DNA from 4 places in the Bacillus sp. DJP31 genome. Region 2 is predicted to be linked to each of the others. Evidence: riboswitches for the same ligand, from Rfam matches in the RefSeq annotation. Region 2 holds a riboswitch; each other region holds the start of a gene.

The links. Region 2 has a riboswitch for S-adenosylmethionine ahead of metK (methionine adenosyltransferase). Riboswitches for the same ligand answer to the same signal wherever they lie in the genome.
Region 1: another riboswitch for S-adenosylmethionine. It lies ahead of ACOI1C_RS19070 (sugar ABC transporter substrate-binding protein); the one in region 2 lies ahead of metK (methionine adenosyltransferase).
Region 3: another riboswitch for S-adenosylmethionine. It lies ahead of ACOI1C_RS19700 (methionine ABC transporter ATP-binding protein); the one in region 2 lies ahead of metK (methionine adenosyltransferase).
Region 4: another riboswitch for S-adenosylmethionine. It lies ahead of metX (homoserine O-acetyltransferase MetX); the one in region 2 lies ahead of metK (methionine adenosyltransferase).

What each region holds. Positions count from the first base shown of each region.
Region 1 is NZ_JBMERO010000029.1:31,769-36,132, reverse strand. Features, by position in the region: gene ACOI1C_RS19085 (hypothetical protein) at 1-26, opposite strand, end outside; gene ACOI1C_RS19080 (Panacea domain-containing protein) at 44-694, opposite strand; partial or broken gene ACOI1C_RS19075 (type II TA system antitoxin MqsA family protein) at 680-979, opposite strand; SAM riboswitch class I at 1,502-1,615, shown strand; gene ACOI1C_RS19070 (sugar ABC transporter substrate-binding protein) at 1,735-2,841, shown strand; gene ACOI1C_RS19065 (sugar ABC transporter ATP-binding protein) at 2,915-4,364, shown strand, end outside.
Region 2 is NZ_JBMERO010000007.1:66,498-70,861, reverse strand. Features, by position in the region: gene ACOI1C_RS08795 (glycosyltransferase family 4 protein) at 1-986, shown strand, start outside; gene metK (methionine adenosyltransferase) at 1,031-2,230, opposite strand; SAM riboswitch class I at 2,462-2,571, opposite strand; gene pckA (phosphoenolpyruvate carboxykinase (ATP)) at 2,962-4,364, shown strand, end outside.
Region 3 is NZ_JBMERO010000032.1:24,347-28,710, forward strand. Features, by position in the region: gene acsA (acetate--CoA ligase) at 1-1,603, shown strand, start outside; SAM riboswitch class I at 1,779-1,888, shown strand; gene ACOI1C_RS19700 (methionine ABC transporter ATP-binding protein) at 2,063-3,088, shown strand; gene ACOI1C_RS19705 (methionine ABC transporter permease) at 3,081-3,749, shown strand; gene ACOI1C_RS19710 (MetQ/NlpA family ABC transporter substrate-binding protein) at 4,065-4,364, shown strand, end outside.
Region 4 is NZ_JBMERO010000032.1:14,340-18,703, reverse strand. Features, by position in the region: gene ACOI1C_RS19670 (homoserine dehydrogenase) at 1-478, opposite strand, end outside; gene metX (homoserine O-acetyltransferase MetX) at 475-1,551, opposite strand; SAM riboswitch class I at 1,644-1,759, opposite strand; gene ACOI1C_RS19660 (hypothetical protein) at 1,915-2,253, opposite strand; gene ACOI1C_RS19655 (hypothetical protein) at 2,504-2,644, opposite strand; gene ACOI1C_RS19650 (thioredoxin family protein) at 2,704-3,006, opposite strand; gene ACOI1C_RS19645 (toprim domain-containing protein) at 3,191-3,538, opposite strand; gene ACOI1C_RS19640 (YusG family protein) at 3,654-3,896, opposite strand; gene gcvH (glycine cleavage system protein GcvH) at 3,956-4,339, opposite strand.

The sequences.
Region 1 (4,364 bases), on a different contig from region 2:
TTACCTATTAATTTGAGAATTATCATATTCGAATTGTTTATGCTTAGTCTAGTTTAAGATTTTCAGCAAAATCATAAGGGATAATCTTATTTACCTCTGTATGATTCCAACCATCCTCATCATGGGAAAAATCACTTATCCTTTTAGAACCATAACCATCAAAAAATTCTTGAACTTCATTTAGAACATTCAACTCATGTAACTCAAAAAAATTTGAATCAAATTCCTTTTTTGACTTAATAGTTGTTCGAGTATATTCTTCAAAGTATTCTTCTTCAATCTCAATGTGTCCAGTTTCTTGTAAAGTATCAAGTAACAAGTTATATTTCATTGGTACAGGACCATGTTTATATTTTATATAGGTTAATCCACTTATTGATAGAAGGGATCTTTTAAAGTTCAAAAAGTCTGCATAAAATAAATGTTTTAACAAAACAGTCTTATTAAGACCATCCTGCGTGAAGAATAGAATCATCTGAATGACTTTATCCATTGAAAATGTATTAAATCCTGCTTCAATTGTTTTCTCATACTCATGGTAATATCTTTTAAGAGTATCAATTAAGTTTCGTTGGAAAACCTCAAAATCAAAATCTTGAAAGGCCCTTTCAATTTTTTGTTGTTCTTTTTTAGAAAACTTATGATTACTCTGAAGATAGTAATTTCCTAGCTCTTCCGGATTATCTTTTAGTATTTTTAAAATAGTAATGTGAGAAGATGACGGTACCTTTCCAACTTCATATCTCACAATGGTCGCTTTACTCCAACCAAGTATTTCTGCAAATAGATCCATAGAAAGACCTAACTCAGTTCTGATCGTTTTAATCTCTTCAAAGGATATTCCCATCCGTTCCATATATATCCTTTGAACTTTATGCATAATAGCTCCATCAAGTTGTTCATCAGGTAATTCCGATTCACAATGAGGACAAATGGCTACACTTGCATTTACTTCAATGGACTCTCCTTTATAGGCATATAACTCATTTTTTTTGAATTATGTTGTATGACTGCACCTCCTCCTGGCACATTTCACACCAAATGTTCTTAGACATTAGGATATCTATCCTTCTTACTATTTTATATTAGAATTTTCTTCTTTAACCTAAATTACCAAATTTAACCACCCCTCAGTGATATGATTTTATCCCCAGTCTCTATGAAAAGAAATACAGACACAACCACGTTTATCCGTCTTTAACTTTATGTATGCGTCAAAATTATTTATCTTCCTCTTAAAAACCCACACATCATTACCATCGTCCTTTTACGCCTTTTTAATCTTCATTCTATTTTTCATATATTTTTTGCGCTTATGTTCCCATTTTTGTTTTATGTGAGCGTTTTTTTAGGTTAGTTCATATTCGGTATTATTTGATACCGTATACTCTCATCTTACAAGAACGAATCATTCTTACATGTTATTATTTTTATATTGACATCCACCCCACAACCCATTAAAGTAAGGAATATAAATTTTCTTAATAATTAAATACGTAATCTCTTATCTAGAGAGGCGGAGGGACTGGCCCTATGATGCCCGGCAACCGTTCCATTTCATTATGGAATTGGTGCTAAATCCTGCAAAACATTTATTTGTTTTGACAGATAAGAGAGGAACATCCGATATATTGCGATGAAACCTCTCTTTGAGAGGTTTTTTTACGTTTAAACGCGTGAATCCTCTCCTAATCTAGTAACCACAAAATCAGAAATTAAAGGGAGACAATCAACATGAGAAATTCAATCATTAAAACAGCTTTCACTTCAGCACTAGCATTATCAATACTTTTAACAGGATGTTCGTCAGGTGAAAAGGCAAGTACAAATGAAAAAGTATCCTTTGAAAATGTACCAGAACGATTTGCAAATGGTGAAGGGGCGAAAATTAAGGTGATCCGCAAAATTGGTGGAGATGACCATACGGCTCAATTTTTAGCTGGAGCGAAGGAAGAGGGAGAAGCATTAGGCTTTGAAGTGGATGTGTTCACGGCTAACGGGGATTCAGCTAAGTTCCACGATGCGATTGAGCAAGCTTTAACACAGGATTATGATGGGTTTATTATTTCACACGGTGATGATGCCGCGACGGTTGATGGAGTTAAAAAGCTGACTGAAGCTGGAAAGAGTGTGGTAACTTTTGACTCGAACCCTGACATTGCAACGGTTGAAGGGGTGACGTTGACTTCTCAAAATGATGAAGAGTTAGCCAAATTAGCACTTGATCAATTGGTGAAGGAACATAATGGAGAAGCCAATATCGTGTACTTATGGGTTGATGGATTCCCTCCAATGGTCAGACGTAACGCTGTTTACCAAGATACGCTAAAGAGTAACCCTGGAATCAAAGAAGTTGAGCGTTTCGGTGTGGCGGCTGCTGATACATCTGTCCAAACTCAAAATGCAGTAGCTGCTATGCTAAACAAGCATCCAAAGGGTGAAATTGATGCGATTTTTGCCTCATGGGATGCCTTTGCGATTGGGGCAACACGTGCGATTCAAGAAGCAGGTCGTGACGAGATTAAAATCTATGGAATTGATGTTTCGAATGCAGATCTTCAAGAAATTCAAGCGAACCCAAGTCCATGGAAATACACAGCAGCAGTAGATCCCAAACTAATTGGTGCTGTCAATTTGAGATTACTAGCGAAGAAACTTGCTGGTGAAGAAACGCCCCCAACATATGATTTAGAAGCATCATTAATTTCCCAAGAAGATTTACGTAAATCAGATGGGGCCGTTAACATGGTCAACCTTGCTGACATCGTTGAAGGCTGGGGAACTTCTACTGCTTTTGAAGAAGAGTGGATGAAGGTATTAAAGGATCACTATAAAAAATAGCGTTTACCCGTATCGGGACACTCTCTTTACCTAGTAAAGAGAGTGTCTACTTTTATGAAGGGAGGAAAAAATAATGACGGCTACAGTACTTCGAATGAACAACATCTCCATTGAGTTTCCAGGTGTGAAGGCATTAAACAATGTGGATTTTGTAACAGAGACAGGCAAAGTACATGCCTTAATTGGGGCCAATGGCGCTGGAAAATCTACTCTCATGAAGGTTTTATCTGGGGCATACAGTCACTACAGTGGCGAAATTACTCTTGATGGAAACCTACTTCCCATTCGTACCCCTAAACATGCCCAAGAGTATGGAATTCAAACTGTGTATCAAGAAGTCGATACCGCATTAATTTCGTATCTATCAGTTGGAGAAAACATTATGCTAGGAAAAACGGTAAATGAGAGTAAGCGTAAGCAGTTCATTAACTGGAAGGAACTTCATACAGAAGCAATCAATGTTTTAAAAAGATTGAATATCAACCTATCTTCTAAGAAATTAGTTAGTGAACTAACCCTTGCTGAGAAACAAATGGTGTTAATCGCAAAGTCTATAGCAACAGATTGTAAGTTTCTAATACTTGATGAACCAACTGCCCCTTTAAGCCAAACAGAAACTAAAGAGCTTTTCCGGATTGTGAAAGACTTAAAGAATAGAAACGTAGGCATTATTTTCATCTCTCACCGGCTACCCGAAATTTTTGACATCTGCGATGAGATCACCGTGATGAGGAACGGAGAGTTTGTTTCAAAAGAATTAACATCCGCTACCTCTCAAAATAAAGTTGTTGAACAAATGCTTGGAAAAAAGCTAGAGGAGCAGTTTCCTCCAATTAGCTTTAATATTGGTCAAACGGTGTTGGAAGTGAACAATCTCTATGAATCTTCTAAGCTTAGAAATATTTCCATCACGGCTGCTCAAGGAGAAATTGTCGGGATTGCAGGACTTGTTGGAGCAGGAAAAACTGAACTCTGTAAAACTCTTTTTGGCCTCTCGAACGTTACAGCTGGGGACATCGTTTTGAAAGGGAAAAAGGTAAAACTTAAGAGCCCGTATGAAGCAGTGAGGAATGGACTGGCACTCGTTCCTGAGGAAAGAAGAAAAGAGGGAATACTAGTTACCGAGACTGTTGCTACAAACTTAACAGCTGCGAATTTAGGGAAGTTCACCAAAGCGTTTGGTTTTTTAGACAGGAAATCAGAACAGAAGGAAGCCGTTGAACTCATTAACAGCCTTGGAATTAAAACACCCTCCGCAGATACACTCGTCCAAAATCTCTCTGGTGGAAATCAGCAAAAAATTGCGATTGGAAAATGGTTGATCACGGAAGCTGATGTGTACATCTTTGACGAGCCAACAAAAGGTGTGGATGTTGGGGCGAAAAAGGATATCTTTGAGTTAATTGTTGCCTTAGCAGATCGAGGAAAGGCAATCCTTTATGCATCCTCTGAAACATCAGAAATCATGGGCATCACCAATCGTATGTATGTGTTATATGACGGACAAATTGCACGTGAGCTAG
Region 2 (4,364 bases):
CGAGCCTGCCTTTTTTTCTATATCCTGAATGTCGATTAGCCTTACCAAATATGCTTCACGTAAAAAGTCAGCTACAACAGTTTCAACCTGATATCATTCATGTAGCTACGCCCTTTAATGTGGGACTTTGTGGAATTCATTATGCAAAAAAACTAAACATTCCGCTAGTAGGCTCTTATCATACTGATTTTGATCAGTACTTGGAGTATTACGACCTTCAATTTTTATCGCCTATACTTTGGAAATACATGAGATGGTTTCACCGATCTTTTCTTAAAACCTTTGTCCCTTCACAAGAGACGAAAGAACAATTAAAGCGTCACGGATTTACAGATCTCCATATTTGGAGTCGTGGTGTAGACTCTGCCCTTTATAAACCAAATGAACATTCTACAAAGGTGAGAGAAAAATATAAAATCAAAGAAAAGTATGTATTATCCTATGTTGGAAGACTTGCTCCCGAAAAAGATGTTCAAACACTTCTAGAAACAATGAAAGCCTTGCCTCCAAATCTTCAAAAAAATGTTCGCTGGCTTGTAGTTGGTGACGGTCCATCTAAGCTAGATATGCAAAGAGAAACACCAAGTAACGTAACCTTCACAGGCTATCTAAACGGAAAAGAATTATCTGAGGTATATGCAGCTTCTGATTTGTTTGTTTTTCCATCACCAACGGAAACCTTCGGAAACGTAGTGTTAGAGGCACTTGCATGTGGAACTCCAGTTGTAGGTGCAAATTCAGGTGGGGTAAAAAACATTATTAGGCAAGGAAAAACGGGCATTCTCTGTGAGCCGAAAAAGGTTGAATCATTTGTAGAAGCGATCGTGGACCTACTTGAAAATAATGAAAAAAGGACTCATATGAGTACGGAAGCGAGAGTCTACTCCATGACTCAAACCTGGAGTGCAATTTTCAATAATCTTCTAGACGAATATGAAATGGCCATTCATGAATCTAAAGAAACCAAATACGCAAAAATTATTTAATTAAAAAGGCTATCACCTCATTCAAGGTGATAGCCTTTTACTTATTATTGTGCTGCTTGAGCTTTCAAATCTGAAGCTTTGTCAGTACGTTCCCATGGTAAATCAATATCTGTACGACCGAAGTGACCATAAGCAGCTGTTTGCTTATAAATGGGACGACGAAGGTTTAACATATTGATGATTCCCGCTGGGCGTAGGTCAAAATTACTTCGGATTAAATCTACTAGAAGATCCTCAGAAACAGTACCCGTGCCAAATGTATCAACCGAGATGGAAACAGGCTGCGCTACCCCAATTGCATAAGCCAATTGCACTTCTGCCTTGTCAGCTAGTCCTGCTGCCACGATGTTTTTAGCTACATAACGAGCAGCATATGCCGCTGAACGGTCAACTTTTGTTGGATCCTTACCTGAAAATGCTCCGCCACCGTGACGTGCATATCCACCATACGTATCAACAATGATTTTACGACCTGTTAATCCAGCATCCCCTTGAGGACCACCAATAACGAAACGACCTGTTGGATTAATGAAGTACTTTGTATCCTCATCAATTAATTCTTTCGGTACAACTGTATTGATCACATGTTCTTTTAGGTTTCGACTAATTTGCTCGTTCGAAATTTCTGGATGATGCTGTGTTGAGATAACGATCGTATCAATACGAACTGGAATATTGTTTTCATCGTATTCTACAGTTACTTGTGTCTTTCCATCAGGGCGAAGGTAAGGTAGAATATCCTCTTTACGAACTTCTGTTAAACGACGAGCCAATTTATGAGCTAAAGAAATCGGTAATGGCATTAATTCTTTCGTTTCGTTACAAGCATATCCAAACATAAGACCTTGGTCACCAGCACCAATTGAATCAATTTGTTCATCTGACATTTGACCTTCACGTGATTCTAATGCTTGGTCAACTCCCATTGCGATATCTGCTGACTGCTCATCGATAGATGTAAGCACTGCACACGTTTCAGCATCAAATCCGTATTTTGCACGTGTATAACCAATATCTCTAATCGTTCCACGAACAATTTTCGGAATATCTACATAAGTAGATGTAGTAATTTCACCCGCAACTAATACTAATCCTGTTGTAACCGATGTTTCACATGCAACACGAGCATTTGGATCCTTTGCAAGAATTGCATCAAGAATTGAATCTGAAATCTGATCACAAATTTTGTCTGGATGCCCTTCTGTTACAGACTCAGACGTAAATAAACGGCGATTTTTTGACATCTAATTTGTTCCTCCCATTGTTAACTTCAGAAATAAGGTCTACGTGAATCTTTTCTTATCTCTGAAATCTTGTCAGATACGGTACTCATTCTCTTATTATTCTTAATAAAACATAATTTTATTAAGGAGTTCTTTTTTTACGATTTAGCTCAATGATTAGGCTTTACTAAAATGAACATAAAAAAAACCTTCCTTATATTAGAGGAAAGGGTATACGTTCATTCGCCTTTGCTCTTATCGTTCAAGGCTACTTGCGCCTTGCAACAGGTTAGCACCTTATCATAAAATGATGGTTGCTGGGTTTCATTGGGCCTGTTCCCTTCACCGACTCGGGATAAGAGAGTATCCGTTCGGCTCATATCATAACGTATGAGGTCGAAAGATGTCAACAAAAAGAGAAGAGGTTACTCGAATAATTTCACACAACTATATTTGTTCATTTAGATTTATAAAATATATGGGCTGCTGTTATGAAGATCCCATTTTTTAATCTCATTTCCATTTTATGAAACTTGGTTAAATCAGTGTGGGTTTAAGCTTAAATTCAGCTAGAATAAACATTGATTACTGTAACCTGCAGTAAAAGGGGATATTAAAACTATAATGAGCACAAAAATATAGATTAGTATAGACTATTGCTTTAAATATGTTATACTAATTGAAGAAGTAATCATTTAATTTCGATTATTGTTAGATTAATAGAAAAAAATCGTAAAAGGCAGGTTATGAAAATGAATTCTGTTGATACTTCAATCAACTTAAATGGTTTATTAAGCGGACAAAACATTTATACAAACTTATCTGTTTCACAGTTAGTGGAAAAGGTACTCTCAAGAAACGAGGGAGAGCTTACATCTACTGGAGCTGTTCGTGCAACGACGGGAAAATATACAGGGCGCTCTCCTAAAGACAAATTTATTGTAGAAGAAGCTTCAATTAAAGATAAGATTGCTTGGGGCACTGTCAACCAACCGATTTCAGAAGAAGCTTTCAATCGCCTATATAAAAAGGTATTAACGTACTTAATGGAAAAAAACGAGCTATTCGTTTTTAAAGGATTTGCTGGTGCTGATGAAAAGCATCGCCTACCCATACAAGTTATCAATGAATATGCTTGGCATAATCTATTTGCCCATCAGCTATTTATTCGTCCAACTCAAAAGGATTTAGCAGCACATGAGTCAGGATTCACCGTCATTTCAGCTCCAAATTTCAAAGCGGATCCAAATGTTGATGGAACTAAATCGGAAACATTTATCATTATATCATTTGAACAAAAGATCGTTTTAATTGGTGGTACCGAATATGCAGGAGAAATTAAGAAATCTGTTTTCTCTATTATGAACTATTTACTGCCAGAATCAAACATTTTACCTATGCATTGTTCTGCTAATGTTGGTGCTGAAGGTGATGTTGCTTTATTTTTTGGTTTATCTGGAACAGGAAAAACAACATTATCTGCTGATGCAAACAGACGCCTTATTGGCGATGATGAGCACGGCTGGTCTAATTCTGGTATATTTAACATCGAAGGTGGATGCTATGCGAAGTGCATCAATTTAACTCGAGAAAAGGAACCTCAAATTTTTGATGCGATCCGCTTTGGTAGTGTTCTCGAAAATGTTATGATTGACGACCAAACTAGAGCTCCAAATTTTGATGATACTTCATTAACTGAAAATACTCGTGCTGCCTATCCGATTCAGGCAATCGACAACATTATTGAACCTAGTATTGCTGGAAATCCGAACACAATCATCTTCTTAACAGCAGATGCATTTGGTGTACTTCCTCCAATCAGCAAACTTACGAAAGAGCAAGCAATGTATCACTTCTTAAGTGGTTATACAAGTAAACTAGCAGGTACAGAAAGAGGAATCACGTCTCCACAAGCAACATTCTCCACTTGCTTTGGATCACCATTCTTACCTCTTCCTGCAACGGTCTATGCTGAAATGCTTGGCAAGAAAATCGATGAGCATTATGTACAAGTATTTCTCGTTAACACAGGTTGGACTGGCGGAGAATATGGAGTTGGAAGCCGAATGAAGCTTAGCTACACTCGTGCCATGGTTCAAGCTGCCTTAGAGGGAGAATTAAGCAACGTCGAAACAGCTAAAGATGGGACCTTTGG
Region 3 (4,364 bases), on a different contig from region 2:
TCCTCATTTTAGCTGGTACACAACAAAAAAGGTGAATATGGCGTATGAGTGTATGGATCGTCATGTTGAAGATGGGTATGGAGAGAAGGTCGCACTGATCTATATTAACGGAGAGACAAAGGATACCTTAACTTTTTCAGAGTTAAAACAAAAGACTGATGAGTGGGCTCACATACTGAAATCACAAGAAGTTAAAAAAGGAGACCGTGTTTTTGTATTTCTACCCAAGCATCCAGATTGTTATATTGCTATATTAGCAGGTATAAAAATCGGAGCAGTTGTAGGTCCATTGTTTGAAGCTTTTATGGAGGAAGCCATTTATGACAGAATGTATGATTGTGAAGCTTCCGTCTTAATTACCCACTCCGACCTTCTTGACAGGGTCCCTTTAGACAGACTGCCCCATTTAAAGACGGTGCTCACAACAGATGACTCAGAACATCCTTTTGCAAAATCTATTTCTAACTTACTAGCTTCTACCCCAATTGTTGGAGGAATAACAGAATGGGTTGATTTAGATGATGGAATGATTATTCATTACACATCAGGCTCCACGGGCAAACCAAAGGGGGTCCTTCATGCACATCGTGTGATGATTCAGCAGTTTCAAACAGGGCGTTGGGTCCTTGATCTAAAAGAAGACGATGTGTATTGGTGCACGGCTCACCCAGGCTGGGTTACAGGAAGCTCTTATGGAATATTTGCTCCTTGGTTAAACCGTTCAACCATTGTGGTTCATGGAGGTAGATTTCAGGCAGAAGAATGGTTTCAAGTGATTGAAGATACTGGAGTGACTGTTTGGTACAGTGCTCCTACTGCTTTTCGATTGCTGATGGAAAAAACTCAGACTGTGAAAGAATACAATCTCTCGACCTTACGTCATATTTTAAGTGTGGGGGAGCCACTTAATCCTGAAGCAATTACATGGGGGAAAGAAGTCCTCGATCTACGTATCCATGATACATGGTGGATGACAGAGACGGGGGCTCAGCTCATTGTTAACTTGCCATCTGAACCGATAAAGCCAGGATCAATGGGCAGACCGATTCCAGGTGTTGAGGTTTCAATTATTGACTTGGACGGGAAAGAAGTAAGGAGAGGGGAACTAGGGCTACTAGCTATTAAAAAAGGATGGCCATCTCTGATGAAGGAAATTTGGAAAAACAAAGAGAAGTTCCTTTCCTATTTTGCCAACGATTGGTATGTTTCTGGCGATTTAGCAACCATGGATGAAGAAGGTTATGTATTTTTCCAAGGTAGAAATGACGATATGATTAATTCATCCGGAGAACGAATTGGCCCCTTTGAGGTAGAAAGTAAACTCATCGAACATCCTGCAGTAGTTGAGGCTGCGGTAATTGGAAAGCCAGACCCGGTTCGGGGGGAAATTGTGAAGGCATTTATTGTTTTAACGGAAGGGTATACAGCAAATGTGGAGCTTCTAAAAGAGATCCAAAGCTTTGTCAGATATAAGCTTTCAGCACATGCTGCGCCTAGAGAGATAGAGGTAATTGCGGAGCTTCCAAAGACTCAAATTAGTGGCAAAATACTAAGAAGAGTATTAAAGGCACAAGAGCTTGAGAAACTTTCCATTCTTGCATAAATAGTATTCTACTATACTTAGATGAATCAACTATTCTTTGAAAATAGAAATATATTTTTTTAGTATAACTATTGACGACCTTTTTTTTGCATGCTACAATCACTCTCGTAGTTATTTTTCCTTGAATCTAGTAACGTGATAATTGAATAAAGAATAATGTGTTTGTAAAAACACACTCTTATCAAGAGAGGTGGAGGGACTTGGCCCTATGAAACCCGGCAACCGTCAACGTAACGTTGAAATGGTGCCAATTCCGGCAAAGCAATGTGCTTTGACAGATGAGAGAAAGGACCCTACTTATATAACCCTTTCTGCTCATTTATGCAAAAGGGTTTTTTGCATTTTAAAAGGCCGATTCTCTAATATATCCCTTCATTTAGTAGAGAATATATAGCATAAATATTGTTCTTAATCTTACTATACAGATGGGTGAACTTGGGGAGAAAAGAGGTGAGTAGCATGATGACATTAAAGGGAATAAAAAAGGTCTTTTCCTCGAAAAGTGGTGAAGTGACTGCCGTTAACGGGATTAACCTAGAGATAAAAACGGGGGAAATTTTCGGAGTCATTGGATACAGTGGTGCTGGTAAGAGTACTCTCATAAGAATGTTCAATCAGCTAGAAAAGCCAACAGAAGGCTCCATTATCGTAGCGGGTAGAGATATGGCTACTATTCAAGGAAAAGAACTAAGAATGGCTAGACAAGAAATCGGCATGATTTTTCAGCATTTTAACCTGCTGTGGTCAAGAACAGTTCGAGAAAACATTGCCTTCCCTCTTGAAATTGCTGGTGTACCAAAGCAAAAGCAGACCGAACGTGTGGATGAGCTGATTAAGCTTGTTGGGCTAACTGGCAGAGGAGATGCTTACCCCTCAGAGCTAAGTGGTGGTCAAAAACAGCGAGTCGGGATTGCGAGAGCATTGGCAAACAATCCAAAAGTATTGCTCTGTGATGAGGCTACATCAGCCCTCGATCCTCAAACAACGGATTCCATTCTAGATTTGTTAGTCGATATAAATGAACGACTAGGGCTAACGATTGTTTTAATTACCCACGAAATGCACGTTATTCGAAAGATTTGTCACAGAGTGGCGGTTATGGAGAATGGTTTAGTGGTGGAAGAAGGGGATGTGCTTTCGGTTTTTAAGAATCCACAACAACCCATAACCAAACGATTTGTTGGCCAGTTATCAGAACCGGAAGAGGCAAAAGAAACAGTTGGACATTTACTAGAACGTTATCCAAATGGACGAGTTGTTAAGCTCACCTTCGTAGGAGAAGAAACCGGGCAGCCGATCATTTCAAATGTAATTCGTCAGTTTGATATCACGGTGACAATCCTTCAAGGAAAAATAGCGCAGCTTCATACTGGTGCCTACGGAACTCTTTTTATCCATATTGATGGAATAGACGAAGAGGTTGAGAAGGCGATTGTGTACATTAATCAGCAATCAGTCGGTGTGGAGGTGCTGAAAAATGCTTAATGAGCTTCTACCGAATGTAAAATGGGAAAAGATGATTAATGCGACACTAGAAACACTTTATATGACAGGCGTTTCTGTACTAGCAACATTTGTATTGGGAATCATCCTAGGATTATTATTATTTTTAACGGCAAAGGGTAACCTTTGGCAGAACAGCATGATTAATTCGCTCATTGCAGCCATAGTGAATATCTTCAGATCGATTCCGTTTATTATCCTAATTATATTACTTATTCCATTTACAATTTTTATCGTTAAGAGTATGTTTGGATCCAATGCAGCATTGCCTGCTCTCATCATTGGAGCAGCACCTTTTTATGCAAGGATGGTCGAAATTGCCCTTCGTGAAATCGATAAGGGTGTAATTGAAGCCTCAAGAGCAATGGGAGCTTCTACATGGACTATAATATGGAAGGTTTTATTACCAGAGGCGATGCCTGCTTTAGTATCTGGTATAACGGTTACTGCTATAGCACTTGTTGGATACACAGCAATGGCTGGAGTTGTAGGTGCTGGAGGATTAGGAAATCTTGCCTTTTTAGATGGCTTCCAACGTTCTCAAAACGATGTAACGTTTGTTGCGACCGTATTAATTCTAATCATTGTATTTATTATTCAATTTATCGGTGACCGAGTCACTTCATCTATAGATAAAAGGTAACTAGAAAAGCTGAGGCGTCCGTGTTAGCCCCGACTTGCAAATGTTCTGAAGCGGGGAAAAGGGTGAACTTTCCTTTTATCCGATTCAGGTTATTTGACCTCGAGGGGGTGGACGCAGAAGCTAGACAAAACGAAAAGCTGAGGCGTCCGTGTTAGCCCCGACTTGCAAATGTTCTGAAGCGGGGAAAAGGGTGAACTTTCCTTTTATCCGATTCAGGTTATTTGACCTCGAGGGGCTGGACGCAGAAGCTAGACAAAACGAACGAAAAGCTAAGACTCAAAGGGTCTAAAGCAAACATCAAAGGAGAGAAATCACATGAAAAAGATTTTAGGAATTGTTAGTTTATTCGTATTAGTACTTGCATTAGCTGCTTGTGGAACAGGAAATAATACAGGTGGAAATGCAGATGGAGAAACAACAGAAGAGAGTAGCAAGCTAGTTGTTGGAGCTTCTAACGTGCCACATGCTGAGATTTTAGAGCAAGCACAGCCGATCCTAGCGGAAGAGGGCATTGAACTTGAAATTGTACCATTCCAAGATTATGTGTTACCAAATAAAGCATTAGCTGGAAAAGAAATTGATGCAAACTATTTTCAACACATTCCTTACCTAGAA
Region 4 (4,364 bases), on a different contig from region 2:
TTCCGTTCAAAATGGCTTCCACTTTTAAAATGCCATTTACCTGAAGGAGTTGAATAATTGTTCGTAGAAGAGGAATACCACCCGCTACAGCTGCTTCAAAAGTAAGAAACCGATGATGAAGAGAAGCATATTCAGAGAGTTCTTTCCCTTTATGCGCCAGCAATTCCTTATTCGCACTGATAACATGGCTACCTTTTTCAATGAATCTCTTAATATACGTATTGGCAGGCTCAATGCCGACGATTGCTTCAAAGACTATATCTACCTCTTGGAGTGCTAACAAGTCTTCAACACTAGTCGTTATTGTAATGTTCCCTTTGATTTCTCTAGGCTTATCTGCATCTTTGACTAAGATTCCTACGATTTCTACTGGAAGACCTGTAGCCTCATGCAGCTTTTGTTGATGGGTATTGATTGTTTCGTATAATCCCTTCCCTACGGTTCCTAACCCTAAAAGCACTACTTTAATTGACTTCACCCGAGCTCCCCCTCCACTAGATGTCCCCACTTCTCAAATTCAACTAAAAATCCATCATGACCAAAAACGGTTTCTACCTCATAATGCTTTGAGGATAGATTATTCTCCTGACAAACCTCCAAGAGCTCAGACAATAATTCACTAGAATAAATGATATCTCTCTTATAACTAATCGCGATGACCTTCGAGCGAATCTCTTTTAAAGCTTGCTTCCAGCCTCCTCGTTCATGACCAATATTGTGGTGGTCCATTGCCTTGAGTAAATATAAATAGCTATTCGCATCAAATCTTTTTAAGAATTTCTCACCCTGATACTTTAAATAGGAGTCAATTTGATACGAACTTTCCAGATGATGATCACCCCAGCCATCCCGTTCCTCTCTTGAAAATCTTTGATTGAATAAGTCTGCTGAACGGTAAGAGATCATTCCAATCATCCTTGCTATACTTAGACCAAGCTCTGGATTGGCCTCATATTCTCCATTTTGCCACCGCGGATCATTTGTTATGGCATAACGCGCAATTGAATTATAGGCTATTCCAAAATCACTCAAGTAGGGAGAAGTCGCTAGCGGAAACAAAGTCTTCGCAAATTCGGGATAAAGAATTCCCCATTCAAGGACCTGCATACCACCAAGTGAGCCACCGATTATGGCATGAACCTTATGGATATTCAACTTTTCCAATGCTTGGTATTGACTGTTCACAATGTCCCTAACTGTCACAAACGGAAAAGAAGATCTATAAGGATTCCCATTTCCATCAAGGCTTAAAGGACCTGATGTCCCATTACAGCCTCCAAGTACATTCATCGTAATCACTTGCCATTTAGTTGTATCAATATATCCCCCATCACCAATGAGTCCAGACCACCATCCAGGCTGATCCCTTGTTCCGACCGAAAACTGATTACCCGTTAAGGCATGACATACAAGGATGACGGGAGAAGTTTTATGACCAATTCGTTCAAATGCAATGTAGACATCTGGAATGGTAATGCCAAGCTCGGTTGTAAAGTCCCCTATATTAATTTCGCCATATTCAGACGCTATTTCTTCCTTCACCTTCTGCATGACTCCTTCCCTTAAACTAATTGTACGTTTTAAAAATCCCCATTAAAAAAACCCACTTCAATAAGAAGAGGGTGAAAGTATACATTCATCTCTTCTTATCTGTCAGAGTTTTTACACTCTGCAGGAATTGGCACCGTGTTTTCAAGTAAACTTGAAAATCGGTTGCCGGGTATCATAGGGCCAGACCCTCCACCACTCTGGATAAGAAAACTCTATTCAATTAACGCTTCAGCTTGCTAATTCATCATTGCTATGAATTGACTATATCACAGCTCTTTTTTACCTGTCAAACTATTTTTTGAAAATTTTAAACCATCGAATTATAATCTGTTTTGATAAGAATTGTATGCACCTATTTATTAATTATGCTGAAAGTCTTTTCTCACATAGACAAAATAGGGTCTCTACTACTAATATATCCTTAAATTTCCCGGTGATTTTTATTTCACTTCTAGACTCCAGCTTTCTTAATCTTTCCTTCCCGGTGATGATGAGATTTACTGAATCCGAATTACCCTTAATCAAAATGTCAATTTGATCATGACAACTTTTATAAACCTTACAATGGCTAGCTGAAATTTGAAGATATAGGAGATTGTAATCATATTGAAAACAAATGATCATTGCTTCCTGTGGAAGAACTGGTTTCAGATGTGGTTCATTTAAAACAACCGCAGAAAATCTTTTAAGTAGCTCAATCATGTAACTCTCACTCCCGTTTTTATTCTACTTAGTGAATTCCACAGATTGAATTGAACTACCTTTATTTATCGTTCGACAGTTTATTAAGAGAAATACATAATCATACATATTTCTGTTTATTTCCTGAGAAATATGTCATTTGTTGAGAAAATTAGGCAGGACTTACAGAAGGTTTGACAGATTGAACGATTACTTAACAAATTCCAATAGAAAAGGAAAAAAGCATCCACCAAAATTGGTGAATGCCCTTCTATGCTGTAAATTGTTGGTGAAACCTTGTTTTCAAATGCTTTCTTGCTCGAAACATGTTGATTTTAACCTTACCCGCGCTCATAATTAGAAAACTTGCTATCTCCTTCTCTTTCCAGCCTTTGTTTATTTTAAGGTGAATAATTTCTTGTTGAACATTCGAAGTGAGGAAATTTCATAATAAGTAATCTACAAGTACTTTCAAATGTTTTTCAGTTCTGTATACAGAAAGTCAACCGATTGAAACGCAAATATTCTCTTTTTTAATTGTCCCTCTTTAAATAGCAAAAGACATGGTACACTTTGAATCTCCAATTGTTCTGAGATCTTTGGTATATAATTAAGATTCACTTTTTTTATCGGCAAATGAGGTACTAATTCTTCGACTACTGTAATCATTCGTTCAGCTACCTTACATGTACCACACAATGGGGTGTACAAAAACACGGCATGTGTTGTATGTTGATCTATTTCTTCTAATTGAAAATCCAACCATTCCTCCATTTTCTATTTCTCACTCCTATTAGAATAAGCGCAAGAGCCTTGTTCAGACCCGACAAGCAAATGTTCATAAAGCGAATAAAAGGGTGGTCTTACCTTTTATTTGATTCAGGTTATTTGACCTCGGGGGGTCTAGGCGCTGGAGCTAGATTAGTACCCAGGTTAAAAAAACTTATAATTTCTTATTTTATAAATATCCTGCATGTACATCGATGTTCCCACTAAGTAATACAGTGGCTATGTGTTGATCCGGGGCACTTGCGACCTCACGATACATTTTGTCCACATATAGGTGCTCAGCCTCTGGATATTCTCTGCGGAATTGTTTTCTCAGCTTTTCCCCTGATTCATCTGAGTCCACTAATATATATACCTCTTTATCATATATATAATCTATTAATTCATCTAGTTTACTTGTGCCAATGGTGCCGTTTGTACAAATGATTTCAATCTGTTCACTGATAATCATTTCGACTTTCTTCTTATCTGACTTACCCTCAACAATAATGACCCTTTTGACTTCGCCGCGAATCATAACATCACCCATTACGTACGAATTTGTTTAGAAAAGAAAACTCTTTCTAATACAATATTCAAACCAAATTCATTTTGCGCAAAATGAGTAAAAAGACAGTGGATGTTCCACTGTCTTAGCACCAACCATTTTCTTCATCACAATCCGTGTACTTTTGATCAGGACCTGTTGTTACATCAGCATTCTGATAAATCTTATTCTCCTCATGCTCATAACCGGTCTTAAGTTCGAATTGATTACCTTGATTCGTAAAAAGCATCCTGCCAATTGGCTGGTCTTCTACATATAAATCCATTTGATTCTGGCCAAGCTTCCCAACCACTCGATCGGTAATTTCAAGCTTTTTTCGCTCAAGCATAAATAAACACTCCTTAGTCTATTTGTATAACCTTAGAGTGTCCATAATAAAAAAAATCATTAGTCTTGATTGATCATTTCTTCGTATTGCTCTGCTGTCATGAGTTTTTCAACTTCACTAACATTCGTAAGTTCTACAACAATCATCCATGCCTTTTCGTATGGAGATTCATTGACAAATTCAGGACTGTCATCAAGATTTTCATTGATTTCAACCACTTTTCCGCTAACTGGAGCATATAACTCTGAAACTGTTTTAACAGATTCAACACTACCAAATGGTTCATTGAAAGAGATTTCATCGCCAACCTCAGGAAGCTCAACAAACACGATATCACCTAGCTCAGATTGAGCAAAATCAGTAATTCCAATTGTCACTCTATTTCCTTCAACTTTTACCCACTCATGCTCTTCTGAATAACGTAGTTCCTTAGGTGTATTCACTGCAATCCCTCCAAGAAAATATATA